DNA from 2 places in the Pseudomonas sp. NPDC087598 genome. Region 1 is predicted to be linked to the other one. Evidence: riboswitches for the same ligand, from Rfam matches in the RefSeq annotation. Region 1 holds a riboswitch; the other holds the start of a gene.
What was found. Region 1 has a riboswitch for cobalamin ahead of ACIOWE_RS20650 (TonB-dependent receptor plug domain-containing protein). Riboswitches for the same ligand answer to the same signal wherever they lie in the genome.
Positions count from the first base shown of each region.

Region 1 (7,301 bases):
ATAGAGGATTTCTTCTTCGAGGCGGGTGTGGATCGAGATTTCCATCTCCAGCTTGGCCAACAGCTCGGTGCGTTTTTTCAACGCACGGTCGGTGGATTCGCTCAGTTGCGACAAGATGCCTTTCACTTTTTCATGGTCGGCTTTGAGAAGGTCGATGGCGTTCATGGGGGTTGCCTCTGCTTTCACGGATTGAACACAGACCGTTGTTCCACGGTGCTGTGGATTCTCTGAAGCTGTCGCATTTGCTGTGCCAACTCGCGGCACAGCCAGCAACTGCACTGGCTCGCGGGTTTTGTCGCAATTGAGGCAAAAGGCCTTCGTGCAGCCTGCATGAACAGCCTGCAGCCGGCATTGCAGTTCACCGCTTGGGATGAATTTGCGCGGGCGCGCAGATGTCCAACTCGTAACTAAGGAGCCGGCGCTGTATTTATCTCGACGCCTATCGCTAATGAATCAAGGTGCTTTGCCCTCAATCAGCGAACGGGCCGACATCGACCTGATCGTCTTCCCCAAGAGAACTGTAATGCGCACGCAGTTTGCGCAGTTCCCGGGTGCCCATTTTGTCCAGGCAAAGCGTGGCGTTTTGCGCGTCACTGGTAGCCCGGATCAGTTCGTCGATCTTCAGATGCAAAATGTCGTTGTCGCGGTTTTGTGTGTTCTGGATCAGGAACACCATCAAAAACGTAATGATCGTGGTCGACGTGTTGATGATCAGTTGCCAGGTGTCGTTGTAGTGAAAGTAGGGGCCAGTCAGTGCCCAGATGATGATCAAGACGATCGCGGCAACAAAGGTTTTCGAGCTGCCGGCCCAGTTGGACAGGGCCTGACAGAAAGACGCGAATTTCATGAGTGTGCGAGCTCTTGAGGAAGGTAAGGCATAGACCCCGGCAAACCTTTGAAATTCTTTTTTACAATTGCGGAGTGCTCAATGAGTAAAACGATCACCGCGCAGGACCTGCATATCCACTTTGGCCACGGCGATGAGACGCCGCTGTTCAAATGGTTGATCGCCAGTTTCCTGATGGGCAAACGCATCCAGGCCGACATTGCTGCGCAGGCTTATCGGGTGATTGTCGAGAAACGCCAGCGCGACACGCCGCGCAAGTTGGCCAACTGCAGCCATCGGGAACTGGTGGCGATGCTCGGCGAAGCGCATTACGTGCGCTACGACGAAACCACGGCGCAGCGCCTGCTGGCGTTGGCCCACAAGCTCAATGATGACTACGCAGGGAAGGTCGGCAATATCGTCGCCGCGAGTGCCGATCGCCAGGCGTTCGAAAAGCGCCTGGCGGAATTCGACGGGATCGGCCCGAAGACCGTTGAGATTTTCATGCGTGAAGCCGGCGCGCTGTTGTTCGGTTAGCGCCCGGAATGCGACGCCGTGTTCTGGCTGATGTGTTTCGGCCCTGCGATTGCCCAGGCGATCAGCCCGAACAGCGGCACAAACACGATCAGTACAATCCACACCCCTTTGTTGTTCGATTTCCCCTCGCTTTTACGCACCCGATTGATGGCCCACAGTTCGATAACTAGAAGAACTGCCGCCAGTACGATCCACACGGTTTCGATTTGCATTGGCTACCTCCTGATGGTTTTTCTTAGGTGGCGTGTGGTGCGGCGGGTTCATTTAATTTTCGTTGAGTGCCTTGAGTTGTCGGGCCAGATGCAGCGCGACGGCACCGCTGTTGAGCGTCGGCAGCAAATGAGTGAAAGGAATGTCGATCATGCGGTTTTCGCGCACGGCACGCAGGCGCGATAACACCGGGTCGTTCTTCAGCAACTGACGTTTGCGCCAGGCAGGTGACCATTCGGCATCGGCCAGCAGGATGACATCGGGCTCGCCGAGCAGCAGGGTTTCGCGGCTCACGGTCACTCGATACTGATTGATCCCGGCGAACAGATTGCGCGCGCCGGCAGCGGCGAGCAGCGTAGTCACGAACCCGCGGCCACCCTCCGAGTCGAGGCCGTTGACCTCGCTGTCGAGATAGAACACCGACAACGGTTTTTCGGCGCCGATCAGGGCACTTGCACGGGCCAGGTCGGCATCCATGGCGGCGCTGAGTTGTTGGGCTTTTTGCGGTTTGTGCAGCAGCGTGCCGAGGGTGTGCAGGTCGTGGCGCACGTGTTCGAAGTAATCCAGCGAATGCCCCGCGCAGGCCGCTTCCAGTAAGTAGGAACCGACCCCGTTGCGCGCCAGACCCGAGCGCGAGGTCACGCCGTCGCCGAACGCCGTGGCAAACCCGCCGACCACCAGATCCGGCTTCTGCGCATAGAGCACTTCGCTGGACGGGTATCGCTGCGCAATCACCGGGACACCGAAATACTCGGCGTTGCCATCCCCGGCATGGGTATCGTCCAGATACGCCACGCCCACCAGCGTCGGGCCGGCATCGAGGGCGAGCAACAGGTCAGCGGCGTGCTGATTGAGCGCAACAATGCGCGACGGCGGTGATTGCGCGGTGTTCCAGGTCTCGCTGCAATTTCGCAAGCTGTCGGCACCCGCAGCAGTAGAGCAGAGCAGGGCGCTCGCCAGTAGCCACGACGCCCTCATGTGCGCGCCTTGATCAGCAAATCGACGACGACCTCGCCACCGACCAGATGCCCTTCGACCAGCCGTTGCACGTCTTCGTTGCTGTGCACGCCATACCAGCACGTCTCCGGGTACACCGTGAGAATCGGCCCCAGATTGCACGGGAACTGACAGTGCGTGCGCGTCAGCAACACCCCGCCCGGGGTTTCGATGCGGTCATGCGCCAGCAAATGCCGGCGCAGGGTTTTCCATAACTGCAAGGCGCCGCGCTGGGTGCAGCGTGGGCCGGTGCAGAGGAACACGTGACGCGCATGTTCGGGGACGTGCGACCAGTCCGGATGGGTGTCGATGCCGTCGTGGCTGATGGAGTTCGTCATCAGAAGGTGTACGTGTAGCGGACTTCGGAGGTGAACGGCCGTCCGAGGTTGTCGACGTTGTTCGAGCGACTGGTGACGTAGTCGCGGTCGAACAGGTTTTCCACCAGCAGGCTCAGGCGATGCTGGTGGGCGTTGTCGAGGTAGCGGTAAGCGTCGGCATCCACCACCGAGTAATGCCCGTATTCAACCTGTTTCGAGCTGGTCACGTCGCGGATATAACGGATCGCGCCGCCGGCACCCCACAAACGATTCTCCGACTCAAAACCGATGCGTGAGCGGGCGAAGAAGCTCGGGATGTCATTGATCGTCACACCGGTGCGCGACTCGGTGAGGTTGCGGGTCATGTCGGCCTGCACACTCCATTGATCGTTGAGCGCGAGTTTCGCGTCAGCCTCGAGACCGCGCATGCGGATCTGCCCTTCGCCGTTGACCCACTGGATGTCGTCGAGGGTGATCAGGTCGTCGATCTTGCGTTTGAACAGGGTGACGCTGGCGCTGAATTCGCGGTCGAGCAGCAGGCCTTTGTAATCGAGACCCAGTTCGGCGTTGCGGCTTTTCTCCGGTTTGAGGTTGCGGTTGCCGATCTCGTCGCCCGGTTCATTGACGAACAATTGCTCGGCGTTCGGCAGTTTGTAGGCACTGCCGTACTGGCCGCGCAGGGACCAGTTTTCGTTGAGGTCATAAAGCGAGGTGAGCATGCCGACAGTGGCGCTATCACCGCCGGCCATGGCTTCGTGACGAATGCCGATGCTCGGGTGCCAATCGGGCAGGGCGTCAATCTGCGGACGCAGTTGCGTATAGATCGCGTGGGCTTCGGCCTTGTCATTGTCGATGATCAGCACATCGTCCTGGCCCTTGAACCATTGGTTGTCGGTACCGACAATCAGCACATGACCACCGGGCAATTCTGCTTTGCCCTCGGCCTGCACACCCCAATCGGTGAAACCCCAGTAGTCGTTGTGGTTGATGACTTTGGTGCCGCCACCGTCGACGTTGTTGATGCGCGTGTAGCGCGTGTCCCAGTCGTTGATATGACCTTTGACGAAGTAACTCAGGCGCTCATTGAGGTTCTGTTCGAAGGTCGCTGTGGCGATCTGTTGCACGCGGTCGTTGGTGGTCTTGTGATCGTTGACCGGGCGGGCGAAGTCGAGATTGGCGTCGGCGTATTGGTAGAACAGCTCCAGCCGCGAGTCATCGCCAAACGACTGAATGGCCTTGCCGCCGAACGTGGTGACTTCGTAGGCGCGCTTCTTCTCGGTATCGTTTTTCATGTCGCGGTTGCGAAACGGCTGGTAGCCGTCGGAGACGTTGTGGCTGACATACGCGAGCAAGCCGAGGTCGCCGAAACCATTGCTGAAGATGTTCTCGACCCGGGCGTCTTCAGTGGTGCCGCCGAAGGTGTCCAGGCCCAGATTGACTTCGCCGGAAGCTTTGCGGCTCTGCGGGCTGCGGGTGACGATGTTGATCACTCCCGACACTGCCTGCGTGCCGAACAACAGACTCTGCCCACCCTTGAGCACTTCGATGCGCTCGATGGCGTTGGCCGGCAGGGTGTCCAGATACAGGCCACCGTAGAGACGGTTATTCAGTCGCACGCCGTCGAGCAGGATCAGCGTGTCGTCGTTGCGCCCGCCCAGCAAGGAGTAGGTGCCGTAGTCGAACGGGCCGTTTTTCGGTGCGACGTACAAGCCGGGAATGAACATCTGCATGACGCGGCTGACATCGGCGCCGGGGCCTGCGCGCTCGATCTGCTCGCGGCTGACGATTTCCACTTTGCTGCCGTAGTGCGCCATGTCGGCGACGGTGGTGGACTCCACCGAGGGCGCGGAAACGATTTGCTGATTGAGTTCCAGCGGCGCGTCGTCGGCCAGCAGAAACGGGCTGAACAGGCAACCGAATAACAGGGAGGGAGCCGAGGGATTGAAAGGTCGAATCATTGTCTTCTCGAAAAGGATCTTCGCAGAAGAGCATGCAGGAGAAGGCATCGCGCACAGCCAATACCGGCCCATGCCCGCCCACCGCAGGATTTTGCCAAACAGAAATTCCAGGCCGGTCTCCGGGCTCACGCGTATCGATGCCTTCACCTTCCCATGGCTTTTTGGCCACAGTGGTGTGTCGAAAACATCACGCGTATACCGTTGCGGGGGCAGCACCGGACTTGTTCGAAAAGAACCTACCGGTTTCCCGTTTCACCCCATGCACGGCGGCATGGGACACCTGAAACTGGGCGGCATCTGAACATTCGACAGACCGTTCGTCAACTTTTCGGACCGGCCTATGCCTGCTGCGCCGCCCCCTGTTGCACAAAGCGCTCGATCAACCACCGCGCCGCCGGGCCGGGTGGCAGATCGGTGCGATAGATGACGTCGAAGGTGTAAATGCCGCTCTCGTATTCCGGCAACTGCAGGCGTACCAGACGACCGCTGCGCAAGTCCTCTTCGACCATCGGGACCGGCATGTTGCCCCAGCCGATGCCTTCGCGCAGCAGCATGTGTTTGGCGCCGAGGTCCGCCAACCGCCAGGTGCGGTTGCTGAGCACGGCGAACTCCCGGTCCTTGGTCAGCCGCGAACGGTCGGACAGCACCAGTTGAGTGAACTCGCGCCCGGCCCCCGGCGCATTCGACTCGCTTGAGGCCAACGGATGCCCGGGATCTGCCACCGGAATCAGCTCGACGCTGCCGACTGCGATTCTCTCGATACCGTCGATGCCTTCGTTCATCGGCCCGCTGACTCCGACGATGGCGTTACCGTTGATGACCAGCTCCGTGACGGCCCCAAGCGCCTCCATGTGCAAGTGCAGAGCAACGGTGGGGAAGGCTTCGCGAAAGGATTTCAGCGCGTCGACCACACGCTCGGGCGGCAGCATCACATCGAGTACCAGATGCACTTCGGCTTCCAGCCCTTGCAGCAAACCTTTCACTTTGGCGCGCAAGCCGTGCACGCCTTGGGCGATGGTCCGCGCTTCGGCCAGCACCGTGCGGCCGGCCTCGGTGAGTTGCGGTTTGCGGGTGGTCTGGCGATCGAACAGCGACACGCCGAGCTGCATTTCCAAGTTGGCAATCGAATAGCTGACCACCGAAGTGGCGCGGTGCAGCTTCCTCGCGGCCCCGGCAAAACTGCCGACGTCGACGACGGTCAGGAACACGCGCAGTTGGTCCAGGGTTGGTGTGCCCGGGTCGGAAATCATCGTCGCAGCCTCGAACATGACGGGGTGGGTCACGCAGATATAACCGAATGCTGCGTACTCAGCTTGTCTATTTTTTAGAACGTGATGATCTAAATTAGTCAGCTATTCAGATGAGTCGTTGCAGCGCAAGATTTTCTTCAACAGGGCGGTTCACGCCGAACCCCCGAACTTTTGAAGGAAATACCGATGACCATTTCTGCAAACACCGCTCAACCACAAGTCGCTGAACAGTCACGCGCCGATGTCGCTCAAGCCTCGGCCGCGTTGATCGGCCGTGTACTGCTCAGCGCGATTTTCATCCTCTCCGGTTTCTCCAAACTGGCCGCGCCGGCAATGATGATCGGGTACATCAGCTCCGTCGGGCTACCGCTGCCATCCGTGGCGTTGGCCGTGGCGATCATCGTTGAAATCGGCGGTGGCCTGGCGCTGATCGCTGGCTATCGCACTCGCACCGTGGCGGCGGTATTGGCGCTGTTCAGCGTGATGACTGCCCTGGCTTTCCATAACGCGCTGGGCGATCAGAACCAGTTCATCCACTTCTTCAAGAATATCGCCATGGCCGGTGGCCTGTTGCAGGTGGTGGCCTTCGGTGCCGGTCGCTTCAGCCTCGACGCACGCCGTACTTGAGTCGCGCTGTTGCCAGGGGAGAGCCCTGGCAACAGACGTTTGATCAACCCGTTAAACAGTGGAGATTGTGATGAAGGCTTTGCGTGTTTACGAGTACGGCGGTTCTGCAGCGTTGCGTCTGGAAGAGGTTGCCGATCCGGTTGCTGGAGCTGGCGAGGTGCTGATTCAGGTCGCCGCCGCCGGGGTCAATCCGATTGACTGGAAAATCCTCTCGGGTGCCATGCAGGCGTTCATCCCGCTGCCAATGCCGTTCACACCGGGCGTTGAAGTGGCCGGGACCGTGATCGCCAAGGGTGACGGCGTCACCGGCTTCAGCCTCGGCGACGAGGTATTCGGTTTCATCAACATCGTCGGCGGCTATGCGAGCAAAGCGGTGGCCCCGGTAGAAAAACTGGCGCTCAAGCCTCGCTCGCTGAGTGCGTTGCAGGCCGGCGCGGTGCCCGCCAGCGCGTTGACAGCGTGGCAGGCACTCACCGAACACGCCGGCGTGCAACGGCGGCAGAAAGTGTTGATTCACGCCGCTGCGGGTGGTGTCGGCAGTATGGCCGTGCAGATCGCCAGATATCTGGGCGCCGAGGTC
Region 1 is NZ_JBIUWQ010000041.1:21,783-29,083, reverse strand. Features, by position in the region: gene ACIOWE_RS20680 (hemerythrin domain-containing protein) at 1-165, opposite strand, end outside; gene ACIOWE_RS20675 (low affinity iron permease family protein) at 470-847, opposite strand; gene ACIOWE_RS20670 (DNA methylase) at 929-1,363, shown strand; gene ACIOWE_RS20665 (PLD nuclease N-terminal domain-containing protein) at 1,360-1,575, opposite strand; gene ACIOWE_RS20660 (ABC transporter substrate-binding protein) at 1,628-2,551, opposite strand; gene ACIOWE_RS20655 ((2Fe-2S) ferredoxin domain-containing protein) at 2,548-2,907, opposite strand; gene ACIOWE_RS20650 (TonB-dependent receptor plug domain-containing protein) at 2,907-4,844, opposite strand; cobalamin riboswitch at 4,937-5,143, opposite strand; gene ACIOWE_RS20645 (LysR family transcriptional regulator) at 5,183-6,094, opposite strand; gene ACIOWE_RS20640 (DoxX family protein) at 6,281-6,721, shown strand; gene ACIOWE_RS20635 (NADP-dependent oxidoreductase) at 6,792-7,301, shown strand, end outside.

Region 2 (7,301 bases), on a different contig from region 1:
GGGCTGTCCCACTGCGGTCCCTGGGTACGCCAGCATTTCAAGGCAAGTCGGGTTTTGCCGAGCAGTGCGTAGGTCAACGCCACCAACCGTGCAGGAATGTAGTTGAGGACATCGTCGATTTTTGCCGCACACCAGCCGAATCGCTCGAAGCGTTCGTTGCGATAGCCCCACATCGCGTCGAGCGTATTGCTCAAGCGATAGAGCACCACGCCCGGCGCACCGGCCACGACAAACCAGAACAGCGCGGCGAATACTGCATCGCTGCCGTTCTCCAGCACCGATTCAGTGGCGGCGCGGGCGACGGCAGTGCTATCGAGTTCGCTGGTCTGGCGGCTGACCAGATAACCGACTCGCTTGCGCGCCTCTTCCAGATCATCGGCGCGCAATGCAGCGGCAACCGGAGCAACATGCTCACCAAGGCTGCGCATGCCGAGGGCGCAATACAGCGCGAGAATTTCGACAAGCCAACCCATGTAAGGCGCCCAGGAAAACGCGGTGGCAAGCAAGGTCAGCGGCAGGACCGCGATCACCCACGCGGTGACGCCATGGCTGCGCCAGCCACGCCCCCCGGCGTTGAAACGTTGCTCGATGCGCCCGGCAAAATTGCCGAACGCCACCAGCGGATGCCAGCGTTTCGGTTCACCCAGCAGCGCATCCAGCGCGACCGCGGCGACACTCAACAACGCCACACTCATTGATTCACTCCCCAATAGTTTTCGTACAGCAACTCATTGAGCGGACGCGCCTGCGCCCACCCTTCGAGTACCAGCATCGGCGCCGGATAGAATTCCTTCACCGGGCCAAGACAAAGGACTGCCAGCGGCTTGGCTCCGACCGGTAGCTTCAGCAGATCGGCGAGTGCCTGCGGCTCGAACAGCGAGACCCAGCCCATGCCCAGGCCTTCAGCGCGTGAGGCCAGCCAGAGGTTTTGAATCGCACAGGACAACGAGGCCATGTCCATTTCCGGCAGCGTGCGGCGACCGAAAATGTGCTTTTCGCGATCATCCATCAGCGCGGCAACCAGCACTTCGGCGCAATCGTTGATGCCTTCGACCTTGAGTTTCATGAACTCGTCGCTGCGCTCGCCCAAGGCTTCGGCAGTGCGCACGCGCTCTTCTTCCACCAGATGCTGGATCTGCTGGCGCAGGTTGCGATCGCTGATGCGGATGAAGCGCCAGGGCTGCATCAGGCCGACGCTCGGCGCCTGATGGGCGGCTTCGAGCAAACGGCGCAGCAGTTCGGGCTCGACGGTGCCGCCAGTGAAGTGGCGCATGTCGCGGCGTTCGGCGATGGCTCTATAAACCGCTGCGCGCTCGGTTTCGGTGAATGCGTTGTCGGTCATGGCCCCTTCGCGAGCAGGCTCGCTCCTACAGGAGATCGCATTTCTTCAGACTGCACACCGTCCACTGTAGGAGTGAGCCTGCTCGCGATGGCGGCCTCAAGGTCGGGCAGAAACAGTGCAGCAACAGCCGCAGGATTCGACGGGAAATAAAAGTGCACGTAAGAAGCCGTCATCCGCCCTTCCCGATAGACCGCCTCCGCCCCGCGCCCGCCATTCGGGCTCAGGCCACGGGCAATCGGCGTCAGTTCAGTGGTTGTCAGGGAATGGTGATACGTGTGGCCACGCAACGAACCTTCCGGCAGCTCCACCGCTTGCAGCGCCAACGCCGCGAGACGCTTTTGCATTACCGCATCGCCCGCCAGCAAACCGACCAGTTCAGCACGAGTGCCTTCAACGTCGGTCAGGGAATCGAGCAGGTAAAGCATGCCGCCACACTCGGCGAGTAACGGATTGCCAGCGGCGTGATGCGCTCGGATCGCGTCGAGCATCGCGGTGTTCTGCGACAGCGCAACGTGATGCAACTCCGGATAACCACCGGGCAGATACAAACTGTCCGCCTCGGGCAATTGTGTATCGCGGATTGGCGAGAAGAAGCTCAACTCAGCCCCCATCGCGCGCAACAGATCGAGGCTCGCGCCATAAGTGAAGGCAAACGCCTCATCACGGGCAACGGCAATTCGCACGCCGTTGAGCAACGGCTCGGCGGCGATTACGTCAGGCGCGGCGAACTCCACGGCCGGTGGCAGCGCTACCTCACAACTGCTGGCGAGGGCTGCGGCGGCCGCGTCGAGGCGCATGTCGAGGTCATTCAGTTCGCTGGCTTGCACGAGGCCGAGGTGGCGGCTCGGCAGCTCGATCCCGGTCTCGCGGGACAACGCGCCGTACCAGCGCAAACCTTCGGTGAGGCTGCCTTCGAGCAATTGCGCATGGCGCAAGGTGCCGACGCGATTGGCCAGGACGCCGGCAAACGGCAAGTCCGGCTGATAGCGTGCCAGACCCAATGCCAATGCACCGAACGTCTGAGCCATAGCCGTGCCGTCGATCACCCCGAGTACCGGCACGCCAAAATGCCGCGCCAGATCGGCGCTCGAGGGCGTGCCGTCAAACAATCCCATCACGCCTTCGATCAGAATCAGGTCGGCATCGGCTGCGGCTTCCCACAACAGGCGACGGCTTTCCTGCTCGCCGACCATCCACATGTCCAATTGATAGACCGGCGCACCGCTGGCGCGCTCAAGAATCATCGGGTCGAGAAAATCCGGTCCGCATTTGAACACGCGAACCTTGCGCCCCTGATTGCGATGCAAACGGGCCAACGCAGCGGTGACGGTGGTCTTGCCCTGACCGGAGGCCGGTGCGGCGATAAGGACCGCCGGGCAGTGACGTGGTTGATTCAAAGTTCGACGCCTTTCTGCGCTTTGATGCCGGCCTGGAAGGCGTGTTTGAGCATGCCCATTTCGGTGACCGTGTCGCCCATCTCGATCATTTCCGGTTTGGCCGCACGACCGGTGACGATTACGTGCTGCATCGGCGGACGCGCCTGCAAGTCGCTGAGCACCTGATCAAGATCGAGGTAGCCGTGCTTGAGGGCGATGTTCAGTTCATCGAGCACCACCAGACCGATCGAGGGATCGCGCAGCAGTTCGCGGGAGACGGCCCAAGCGGCTTCGGCGGCGGCGATGTCGCGCTGACGGTCCTGGGTTTCCCAGGTGAAACCTTCGCCCATCACATGGAAACGCACTTGCTCGGGGAAGCGACGGAAGAACAGTTCTTCACCGGTGCTGTTACGGCCCTTGATGAACTGCACCACGCCGCACTGCATGCCGTGGCCCATGGCGCGGGCGAGCATGCCGAACGCCGAGCTGCTTTTGCCTTTGCCATTGCCGGTCAGCACCAACACCAGGCCGCATTCGTCAGGCGAGTTGGCGATGCGTTCGTCGATGACGGCTTTTTTGCGTTGCATACGCGCCAGATGGCGTTCGTCACGCTCGGGGGAATCAGTCATGGGGGAGCTCTCCGTTGAGGCTGGATAACGGCGGGCAGGCACAAGAATAGACGGCAAAAAGCCTGGCATCGCCCACCGTGATGCCGCTGGATGGATCAGGCCGGTCTCCGGGCTCATGAGCGGCGCAAGGCCTGGCTGCGCGCCTTCCCGCTTCTTTCGAGGCAGTGGCTCAAGGCGCAGCTTTTACTCATTTACCGTTGCGGGGGCAGCGCCGGGATCGTAGTGGTTCTTCGCGCGAAGACAACCCTCACCGGCTTCCCTGTTTCACTCTGTCGACGCAGGTCACAGAGCACCTGAAACAAGCCGCGAAGGTTAGAGGGTTGGGGGTGGAGCGTCAATTAAAGAGGGGGCCGTCGAGCGAATAACTGCCGTCGATCAATTATCTGGCGCCAATCTTGTGCCATGCTGAAACAAGTGATATCAAAGAGCCATGCTTTTCTCGAAAAAGCCATCACAACAATAAGGATGATTACGATGCAAGGCATGATCATCAGCAATCCGCGCCTGGAATTCCTGCGCCCGGTGCTTGAACGCTGGTTTGACTGTATCGACCGCTACAACGCCGTGCGCGGCGACAGCGACACGCCTTACTGGCATGACGAGAAAGCCAATCTCGGCTTGCTCTCGGCAGCGGCATGGATGGCCGAGCTGGTGACGCTGGAACAGACGGCCACCCGCAAGCAAAACGAAGAAGGCGAGCGCAATGCCCGCGCCGACCTGTTCCTCGCAGGCAGCGATGACCGCGCTTACATCCAGGCCACGCAACGCTGGCCACGGGTCAACAACCTCAACCTGACCCAAGCATTGCAGGAGATCACCAGCGACGCCAGACGCATCAGCTTTGCCAGCGACCTCAAACTCGGCTGCCTGTTTGTCGCCCCGCAAAAAGCCCAGCACAGCGCCAGCCCCGAAGAGCTGCAAGACATGGTCGACGACCTGCAAAAAGAACACACCTGCGCCGTCGCCTGGTATTTCCCCTACGCCTACCGCAAGTTGCGCAACGAAGCCGGCAACTATCACCCGGGCATTGCCGTGCTGTTCAAAGAGGCCCGCAGTTGAGCAGTTGAACCATCGGGCTTGCGCGCTCCTCTATGATTAGGAATGCATTCATAGGGAAGATCAGTAATGCGCAAGTCCCAGCTCGCTTTTGTCATCGCCCTCGCCGGAGGGCTCGCCGCCTGTGGTGAATCCTCCAGCCTGCAAGTTTCCGACGGCACCGGCCCGTCACCGAAATTGCCTGAACCGAACAAGACCCTGATCCCGACAGTGAATATTGCCCCGGCGATCGGCTGGCCCGAGGGCGGCAAACCGACCGCAGCGGCAGGCACCCAGGTCGCTGCGTTCGCCGAAGGCCTTGATCATCCACGCTGGCTCTACGTGTTGCCCAATGGTGATGTGCTGGTGGCAGAAACCAATGCCCCGCCGAAACCTGACGACAGCAGCGGCATTCGTGGCTGGGTGATGAAGAAAGTCATGGGCAAGGCTGGCGCCGGCGTACCGAGCCCGAATCGCATCACTCTGCTGCGTGATGCCGATCATGACGGTGTCGCCGAGACGCGTACGGTGTTCCTGCAGAACCTCAATTCGCCGTTTGGCATGACCCTGGTCGGCAATGATCTGTATGTGGCGGATACCGATCGCCTGCTGCGCTTCCATTACGAACCCGGCGCGACCGAAATCAAGTCGCAACCGATCAAGGTGACGGACCTGCCCGGCGGCACGCTGAATCATCACTGGACCAAGAACGTTATCGCCAGCAAGGACGGCAACAAGCTATACGTCACAGTCGGCTCGAACAGCAACGTCGGCGAAAACGGCCTGGATAAAGAGGAAGGTCGCGCGGCGATCTGGGAAGTCGACCGGGCGACCGGCAATCACCGCATCTTCGCCTCGGGCATTCGCAATCCCAACGGCCTGGCCTGGGAACCCACCAGCGGCGCGCTGTGGACGGCGGTCAACGAGCGTGACGAGATCGGCAGCGACCTGGTGCCGGACTACATCACCTCGGTCAAGGACGGTGGATTTTATGGCTGGCCGTTCAGCTATTACGGGCAGCATGTTGATGTGCGGGTGAATCCGCAGAACCTCGACCTGGTCGCCAAAGCCATTGCCCCGGATTACGCGGTCGGCCCGCACACTGCTTCGCTGGGCCTGACCTTCGCCGAGGGCAACACGCTGCCGGCGCAGTTCAAGGAAGGCGCGTTCATTAGCCAGCACGGCTCCTGGAACCGCAAGCCGCACAGTGGTTATAAAGTGATTTTCGTGCCGTTTACCGGCGGCAAGCCGAACGGCGCACCGGTGGATGTGCTGACCGGTTTCCTCGACAAGGACGAGAATGCGCTGGGCCGCCCGGTGGGCGTGGTGATCGACCAGCAAGGTGGTTTGCTGGTGGCGGATGACGTGGGGAACAAGGTGTGGCGGGTGTCTGCCACGAAGTGATATTGAATTTGACCTGAAACAACTGTGGGAGCGAGCCTGCTCGCGAATGCGGTGTGTCAGCCTCCATCGAGTTGACTGATACACCGTTTTCGCGAGCAGGCTCGCTCCCACATTAAGATTGCTGCGATTTTTCTTACGGGTTATGCGCCAGATGCTCAGGCTGCAACACCCGTTTCGCACTCAGATAAGCCTTCTGCCAATACGCCTTCGACAAGCTGTCCAGCTTCACCGTGCCGCCAGTGGCCGGCGCATGCACGAAGCGCCCTTCTCCGACGTAAATCCCCGCATGACTGACCTGCGAGCCGCCATTGGTGGCGAAGAAAATCAGATCTCCCGTCTGCAAGCCTTCCTTACCGACATTCGGCGCCTGCATCACGATCAGCTCGCGAGTGGAACGCGGCAGAGAGATACCTGCGGCATCACGGTAGACAAAACCGATGAGTCCGCTGCAATCAAACCCTGAATCCGGCGTGTTGCCACCCCAGCGATAAGGCGTACCCACCAGGCCAAGCGCGCGGAACAGCACGTCTTCAGCAGCCGGCGAGAAAGATTGCGAGGGGCCGAACACGACCGGCGCGCGAACCACAGGCGCAGGCGGCGGTGTACGGCTGGCACAGGCGCTGAGCAGCGCTGCGAAGAAGATCAATGCGAGGCGGGCCGACATGGTCATAAGCAGAACATCCTGATCTGGCTGCGGCTTTCTCTGCCGGATGGACAGAAAACAAAACCGCCTGCGCAGCACGCAGGCGGTTTGCCATCAATATAGATTCAGGATTCTAGCGGCTACGCGGCAAACTTCAAGTAAGACTTTAACTTCACCTTGTAAAGTCTAGGTCTACTCCGTTGCCGGAAACCGTTTTGTCGCCACGGACGTGGCGACAACGGGGGAATTACTTGCGAGCGGTGACCACGGTCGGGGCCATGGCGAGTGCACGCTTGGCTTCGATGAAGGTCTTGCTCCAGTAGCTGTCACCCAGGCTGTCGATGCGAACACCGCCGCTGCGACGACTGCTGGAGTGGATGAACTGGTTGTCGCCCAGGTAGATCCCGGCGTGGCTGACACGACCGCGACGACCGTTGGTGGCGAAGAACAGCAGATCGCCCGGCTCGAGGTTGCTGCGCGATACCAGCGGCGCGTCAACGTTGATCATTTCGCGAGTGGAGCGTGGCAGGTTCATGCCGGCTTCTTCGCGGAACAGGTAACCGATAAAACCGCTGCAATCGAAACCGGCTTCAGAAGTACCACCGAAACGGTAACGGGTACCGATCAGGGACATGCCGCGTTCGAGGATACTGTCGGCCAGAACTGGAAGCTGGTAAGGCTTGTTGCCGTTGAAGTCCGACAGTTCTTTTTCGGTGTCCAGCTCTTCCTGGTAAATAACGGAAGACTGGGCAGTGGCAGAATTTTTAACCTGTTGAGGCTGCTCTTGAACTGGAGAATGAGCAGCGCAACCGTACAACAGGGTGACGAGTGCGAGAGGCACGAGGGGTGCGAAGCGCTTTAGCATGGGCACG
Region 2 is NZ_JBIUWQ010000044.1:18,083-25,383, reverse strand. Features, by position in the region: gene cbiB (adenosylcobinamide-phosphate synthase CbiB) at 1-695, opposite strand, end outside; gene bluB (5,6-dimethylbenzimidazole synthase) at 692-1,342, opposite strand; gene ACIOWE_RS21510 (cobyrinate a,c-diamide synthase) at 1,339-2,739, opposite strand; gene cobO (cob(I)yrinic acid a,c-diamide adenosyltransferase) at 2,736-3,347, opposite strand; cobalamin riboswitch at 3,428-3,659, opposite strand; gene ACIOWE_RS21500 (hypothetical protein) at 3,822-4,406, shown strand; gene ACIOWE_RS21495 (PQQ-dependent sugar dehydrogenase) at 4,473-5,786, shown strand; gene ACIOWE_RS21490 (C40 family peptidase) at 5,920-6,456, opposite strand; gene ACIOWE_RS21485 (C40 family peptidase) at 6,677-7,294, opposite strand.
Region 2: it holds a riboswitch for cobalamin, as region 1 does, so the genes downstream of both, cobO (cob(I)yrinic acid a,c-diamide adenosyltransferase) here and ACIOWE_RS20650 (TonB-dependent receptor plug domain-containing protein) in region 1, are expected to answer to the same signal.